One region of the Stenotrophomonas sp. 93052_Sma genome, then DNA from elsewhere that is predicted to be linked to it. Evidence: predicted binding sites of a transcription regulator. Region 1 holds the regulator's gene; each other region holds the start of a gene.
What was found. The regulator FliA, encoded in region 1, starts transcription of late flagellar genes. The targets are predictions, from matches to a motif close to TAAAGTTTNNCNNNCNNNGGCCGATAA.
Positions count from the first base shown of each region.

Region 1 (2,262 bases):
CGCTGCCGCCAGGCGGCCTCGTCACCGGATTCGAGCGCGTCCAGGGCCTCCTGCAGGCGCAGGGCGAGGGCGTTCTTGTCGACCGTGGTATCCATCAGGCGCTGGCCGCCAGGCGTTCGAAGATCTTGCCGAGCTTCTCTTCCAGCGTCTGCGCGGTGAACGGCTTGATGATGTAGCCGTTCACACCGCTCTGGGCGGCTTCGATGATCTGCTCGCGCTTGGCTTCTGCCGTGACCATCAGCACCGGCAGGGTCTTCAGCTTGGCATCGGCACGGATCGCCTTGAGCAGCTCGATGCCGGTCATCACCGGCATGTTCCAGTCGGTGACCACGAAATCGAACGGCTGGCTCTGCAGCAGCGACAGCGCGGCATGCCCGTCCTCGGCTTCGGCGGTATTGGTGAAGCCCAGATCGCCCAGCAGGTTCTTGACGATTCGACGCATGGTCGAGAAGTCGTCGACGATCAGGATGCGCATGTTCTTGTTCAAAGCAGAATTCCTTTGTTGTTCATTCCGGACGACCGGGGGCAGCCGCCTCGGGGATGTTCATTCTTCGAGGCCTGCGTCGGCAGCCTCGAACAGCTTCAGCCGGCCACGCAGGCGCAGTACCGCCTGGCCGTGGATCTGGCAGACCCGCGACTCGCTCACGCCGAGCACCGCGCCGATCTCCTTCAGGTTCAGTTCCTGCTCGTAGTACAGCGAGAGCACCAGTTGTTCGCGCTCGGGCAGGTGGCCGATGGCCTTGCCCAGCTCGCGACCGAACTCGCCGCGCTCCAGTACCTGCTGCGGGGTCGGCCCGCCCTGGGCGACGGTGTCCAGCTCGCCCTGGTCCTCGATGCGCGATTCCAGGCTCAGCACCTGGCCACGTGCAGCGTCTTCCATCAGCCGCAGGTACTCGGGCAGCGGCATCTCCATCGCGGCGGCCACTTCAGTGGCGCTGGCGGCACGGCCACTGCTCTGTTCCAGGCGGCGGATGGTGGCGGCGGCATCACGTGCACGCCGGTGCACCGAGCGCGGGACCCAGTCACCACGGCGGATCTCGTCGATCATCGAACCACGGATGCGGATCGAGGCGTAGGTCTCAAAAGAAGCACCCTGGTCGGCGTCATAGCTGCGCGAGGCTTCGATCAGTCCCATCATGCCGGCCTGGATCAGGTCGTCGACCTCGACACTGGCCGGCAGGCGCGCGGCCAGGTGGTGGGCGATGCGCCGCACCAGGTCCGAATGCTGGGCGATGACTTCGTTCGCCGCCGAGCGCTGCACTTCCCTGTACTGGGCTGCGCCTTTCATGCCGTCACCCCACGCTGCTTGAGGATGCGTTCGAGGAAGAACTCGACGCCGCCACGCGGTTCGGTCGGCGCCTGCCAGCGCGGTACGGCGCGCGATCTCGGTGATCGCCAGCGCCGCCGGGCTGGACGGATAGGCCTTCACCACCGGCTGCTGGCGCTGCACCGACAGGCGCAGCCAGTCATCCTGCGGCACGCAGCCCAGGTAGTTCAGCGAGACATCGGCAAGGAACTTCTCGCAGACGCGGGTCAGCTTTTCGTACAGCACGCGGCCCTCGTTCGGGTCGCGCACCATGTTGGCCACCACCTGGATGCGGTCCACGCCGCGCTCGCGCGACAGCACCTTGATCAGTGCGTAGGCGTCGGTGATCGAGGCCGGCTCGTCACAGACCACCACCACGGTGTCCTGTGCGGCCTGGCAGAAGGTCAGCACGCCATCGGTGATGCCCGCGGCAGTGTCCACCACCATGATGTCCAGCTCGCGCTCCAGTTCGGAGAACACGTTGACCAGGCCAACGTGCTCGGCCGGGGCCAGCTCGGCCATGTGGCGGCGGCCGGATGCGGCCGGGACCACCAGCACGCCGTTGGGGCCTTCGACGATGACGTCATCCAGCGTGCAGCGGCCGGCGACCAGGTCGGCCAGCGTAAAGGTGGGGTTCAGCCCCAGGATCACGTCGATGTTGGCCAGGCCGAGGTCGGCGTCCAGCAGCAGCGTGCGCTTGCCCATGCCAGCCAGTGCCACGGCCAGGTTGGCCGACACATTCGTCTTGCCCACGCCGCCCTTGCCGCCAGTGACTGCAATGGTGCGCACAGGGCCGAGCGGCTCGCTGCGGGTGGCCGACAGCGGGAAGGTCTTGGTCAGCTTGGCGTACTCACGCGACGGCATGGTTCAACTCCGGGTTGCAGGGCATATCGGCCGCGCGGCGCAAATCTTCAAGGCGAAGTACAAGATTGGCTGCACTGGCCCGGTGCAGGTCC
Region 1 covers NZ_CM151134.1:2,190,312-2,192,573, forward strand. Annotated here, with positions in the region: gene ACZK2V_RS10255 (protein phosphatase CheZ) at 1-95, opposite strand, end outside; gene cheY (chemotaxis response regulator CheY) at 95-487, opposite strand; gene ACZK2V_RS10265 (RNA polymerase sigma factor FliA) at 545-1,288, opposite strand; partial or broken gene ACZK2V_RS10270 (MinD/ParA family ATP-binding protein) at 1,285-2,170, opposite strand; gene flhF (flagellar biosynthesis protein FlhF) at 2,157-2,262, opposite strand, start outside.

Region 2 (2,262 bases), 810 kb from region 1:
CGTCCATCGCCTGGGTGATCGCCGCCTTCTCGCCGGGCAGCGGGTCCATGTCCACCGACAGATCGCCGCGTGCGTAGTGTTTCATCACCTCGATCAGCCGGTTCTGTACCTGCACGTGCGATCCAACCAGCGCATTGGTCTCATGCACCATGCGCCCGTAGTCACCGGGGAACGCGCTCTCGTCCATGCGGTAGCTGAGGCTGCCGGCATCGTGCTGGCGGGCCAGCTCCGCCTGTGCCGCCATCACCGACTGCAGCTGTGCCTGCATGCGCTGCATCGACTTCAGCAGCTGGGTCACCTCGTCGTTGCCGGTGGCGTCGATGCTGCTGTCCAGGCGGCCACTGGCGATGCCGTCGGCCAGCTTCACCGCTCCTTCCAGCGGGCGGGTCAGGCTGCGGGTGATCGCCCAGGCCGCCAACGTCCCCAGCAACAGGCTCAGTGCCCCGAACGCGATCGACAGCGTGCCGGTCCACGATTCGGTTGCGCGGTACTCTTCGCGGCTGCGTTCGGTCAGTGTTTCCTGGTGGCGCAGCAGGGCCGAAATGGATTCATTCCAGGCCGTTGCCAATCCGTGCTCGGCCAGCAGCTCCTTCGCTGCACCATCGAAATCCCCCGCCTTCATGCGCTCATGCAATTGCTGGGTTGATGCATCGGTGGCCTTGCGAGCCGCCTCGATGCGCGCGACCAGGGTATCGCCGGTAGCGTCACGCGGAATCTTGATGTACTTGGCCCAGATACCGTCATAGGTCCGCGACAACTCCTGGGCACGCTGGTAATCCTTGTCGAACTCGTCACCCCGCTTGATCACCATCAGGCGACGATGCATCAGCACCGCGTTGTTGGTATCAAGCATGTCATTCAACAGGCGCATCTTCACCATGTTGACGTCCACCACTTTCTCGAACTGGGCGGATTTCAGCTGATTCCCATACAGCACCAGACCGACGATGGCCATGATGAACAGCAGCAGCAGACCGAAGCCGGCGCCAAGCCGGGATCCCACACGGAGATTACGTAAGGCAAGCATCTCAATTCCCTTGATCGTGGCCGTACGTTCGATGGCGGCGCAGCGGAGGGAAACTTTACGGGACTTTATATATGGACCGATCCAAATATATGGAACTGTGCAGGCAGTCAGAAAATGCGGCGACCGATAATGGCGCCATATCCTTATCGAATACCGCTGCCACGCCAGCGCCCGATGAAAATCACGCAGGATTAACACCATAATAACGCCACCCCATCCAGGGCGGTCCGGATTATCTGCGCCGGACACAACCGTCGCCCAGGAGCGCTACAGTCTGCAGATGACACGGATCCTGCACATCGAAGGCGCGTCCATCAACGACATCGCCAGCCTCTACGTGGAAATCAATCGTGTATTCATGGCCGACGAAGACTGGCGGCTGGGCGCAAGCCTGGACGCGCTTGATGACCTGCTGCACGGGGGCTACGGCGCTCGCCGGTCATGCCACCGCCACGGTGGTGTGGCGCGACATCGCCCACAGCCGCGAGGCACTGGGCCGCGAGACCACACGCGCCTGGCTGCAGTCGAAACTCGATCAGGGCGGCAGGTTCAACGGTCCGGCCATCCACGCTCAGTTGACGGCACTGTCACTTGGCCAGGGACAGACCTACTTCGAGATCGTCATGGAGATCTTCGGCAGCCATCCGCAGATCACCCTGGTGCCAGGCTGAGCACTCTGCAGCAACCAGCCGCATCAACTCAAAGCTTGGCCAGGGCCTCGCCCAGCCGGCGTGGGAACGCCACTTCGCTGGCCAGGTGCCATGCGCGTGCATTGGCGCCCAGCCGGCTCCACTCGGCCTCATCCATCGCCAGCGCACGCTCGACGGCCTGTTCCAGCGCCTTCTCATCCACATGCCAGGTCCTGGACAGATGGCAGGGCTCGCCCTCGTGCGCGGCAACCAGGATGCCGCGGCTGTCGTCGATCATCTGGTTCATCGGCGCGCCGTCGCAGGTGATCACCACCGCCCCGCAGCTCATCGCTTCCACCAGGTAATGGCCCCAGCCTTCGGTCTGCGACAGGCACAGGTGGAACGCATGTTCGTTCTGCAGGCGCTGCACCTCCTGGTCGGGCAGGCGCTCGCGGACGATCCGCAGGTTCGCGGCCCCGCCCTCATCTTCGTCCGAAGGGCCGCCGCGCAGGATGGTCAGCAAGGGCCACTCTGGGTGCCGCTTCCAGACATTGACGAGTGCAGCCGTCCCCTTCATGCGACTGGTACCAGCTGCATGCAGGAAGC
Region 2 covers NZ_CM151134.1:1,375,966-1,378,227, reverse strand. Annotated here, with positions in the region: gene ACZK2V_RS06465 (methyl-accepting chemotaxis protein) at 1-1,027, opposite strand, end outside; partial or broken gene ACZK2V_RS06460 (barstar family protein) at 1,308-1,698, shown strand; gene ACZK2V_RS06455 (glycosyltransferase) at 1,727-2,262, opposite strand, start outside.
Region 2: a site for FliA is predicted at 1,059-1,085, ahead of ACZK2V_RS06465 (methyl-accepting chemotaxis protein). Genes of this name have one in related genera too.

Region 3 (2,262 bases), 2.4 Mb from region 1:
GGGTTCTCGGGATTGCCCTGGAAGCAGGCATAGACACGGCTGACCGGCGTGGTCATCGTGCCGTGGGCGAACGCGCTGCCGGCCAGGCACAGGCCCGCAGCGGCGAACGAGGTAGCCAGCAACAGCGGTGTCGATCGGAATGACATGGCGCATCCTTGTGGTCGTCGAAAGGGAGCGGTGACCGCAGGAGCTGCGCTGCGCGGCGGACTTCCGGCGGCACCACGGCGAGTATCGAGTCGCGATGCAGGCTGAGGAACCACGGAAGCGCCGATCCGTGACTGTGGGTGTGAAGCCCTTCCCGCAGGCTTCACGCGGGACTGAACGGATGCGCTGGTGATCACGTGTTCGGCGTGGCATCGATCACGTCGTGGAGATCCTGCTACGTCGACGCCATACCCACTCGATCCGCCTGGCATGAGAAGCAACCGTGGGCCGCGTTGTGCAGCTGCACGAAGGCCACGGCAGGGTCGGCAAACAGCGCGTCCAGCCGGGCGGCAACATCAGTGCCCGCGCTGATCTCTGCGGCCAGCATCAATGCAGCCTGGTCATAGGCGCGCAACGAGATCGTACGGCGCTGTACATAGGCGGGTACCTCGCCCGGCGGCAGCACGCAGCGCGTTACGCCACGCCGCACGAAGATCGGGCCCGAGGCGTGATAGGGCGAGTGCAGCGGCAGGTGCACATGGGACAACAGCAGCAGCTCGCTGCCGCTGGGCGGATCGCTCAGGCCGATCCGGCAGGGGTGTCCTCCTGTTTCGCCGGCCCAGCGACGCTGGATGCCCAGCGCAGCCAGCGCGGTGTCACTCTTCTCGAACAGGTGCTGGAAGGGGCGGTGGTCGAGGCCACCGAGGTACCACGCATGCATGGGCGTCTCCTTGGTTTTCCCCGGATTCTGCGCACGCACCGGCCGTCATGCTCGCCGTTTTCAGACCCGGCATCGCCATCGGGCCAGGCCGTGCCACGGGGATCGCACCGCAAGGCGCTAAGATGCGCGCCGCCCCGGCCGATGAGCGCCGCATGTCCCTGGATTTCCCCACCATCACCGTGCTTGGCTTCCTGCTCTGCATCGGCATCGCCGTGGGGTTCTCATTGCTGCTTGTGGTGCTGCGCGGGCAACCGGTGCTGCGCCTGTGGACCGCCAGCCTGTGGCTGCTGACCCTGGGCGTGACCCTGCTTGCGCTGCGCCCCTACCTGCCGTTGGTGCCGGTCATACTGGCCGGGAATGCGGCGATGGCCGGCTGCGCGGTGCTGATGCTGCGCGGCGTGGCGCTGCATCTGGAACAGCCGCTGCCGCTGTGGCGGCCGTTGTTGATGGCAGCCGCGTTCATGGCCTGCATCTTCGCCTTCCTGGTGCTCTGGCCGGACCTGGGCGTGCGCCTGCAGGTGTTCAGTGTGTTCACGCTGCTGGTCGATGGCTGGATCGCATGGCTGCTGCTGCGGCATGCCCCCGTGCAGCAGCGCACCAGCTGCCGTCTGGCGGCGGCGGTGTTCCTGGCCGAGGCGGCACTGTACGCGGTGCGCCTGTTCCTGCCGGTGGCGCCCGATGCCGGTGAGGACATCATGCGCACCGGCACGCCGATGTTCGTCACCTACATTGCCGGGGTGATGCTGGAGCTGGCGCGATGTTTCGCGATGGTGCTGCTGCTGGTCGAGCGCATGCTGGTCGATCTGTGGCGTGCGGCACGCACCGATGGCCTGACCGGGCTGCTCAACCGCAGCGCGGTGCTGGCCGATGGCCAGGCGCAGTTGCAGCGGCTGCGTCGGCAGGGCCGGCCGCTGGCCCTGTTGCTGGTCGACGTCGATCACTTCAAGCAGATCAACGACCGCTGGGGCCACTTGGCCGGTGACCAGGTACTGCGTCACTTCGCTGCGCTGCTGCAGCATGGTTTGCAGGGCCACGACACGCTGCTGGGCCGCTACGGTGGCGAGGAGTTCGTGCTGGTGCTGGCCGGCAGCACGCAGGGTGAAGCGATGGCGTGGGCCGCCGCGATCCGTACCGCTCTGCAGCAGAAGCCGGCGCGGCTGGGTACCGGGCCGGTGACGGTCACCGCCAGCATCGGCCTGGCCATGGACGACGGCCATGGCGACCTGTCCACGCTGCTGGCAGCGGCGGATGCGGCGCTGTACCGGGCCAAGGCCGCAGGCCGCGACCGCCTGGCCTGCGCCACGCCCGCGGAGATTTCGCGTCTGCCCATCGCCGACGACGCCGTGCCCGTGTAAGTTGAGTCACATCTTCCGCGGCAGCCCGTCGTGGTTGCCAGG
Region 3 covers NZ_CM151134.1:4,762,721-4,764,982, reverse strand. Annotated here, with positions in the region: partial or broken gene ACZK2V_RS22230 (lytic polysaccharide monooxygenase) at 1-146, opposite strand, end outside; gene ACZK2V_RS22225 (DUF1203 domain-containing protein) at 380-865, opposite strand; gene ACZK2V_RS22220 (GGDEF domain-containing protein) at 1,018-2,220, shown strand.
Region 3: a site for FliA is predicted at 984-1,010, ahead of ACZK2V_RS22220 (GGDEF domain-containing protein). Genes of this name have one in related genera too.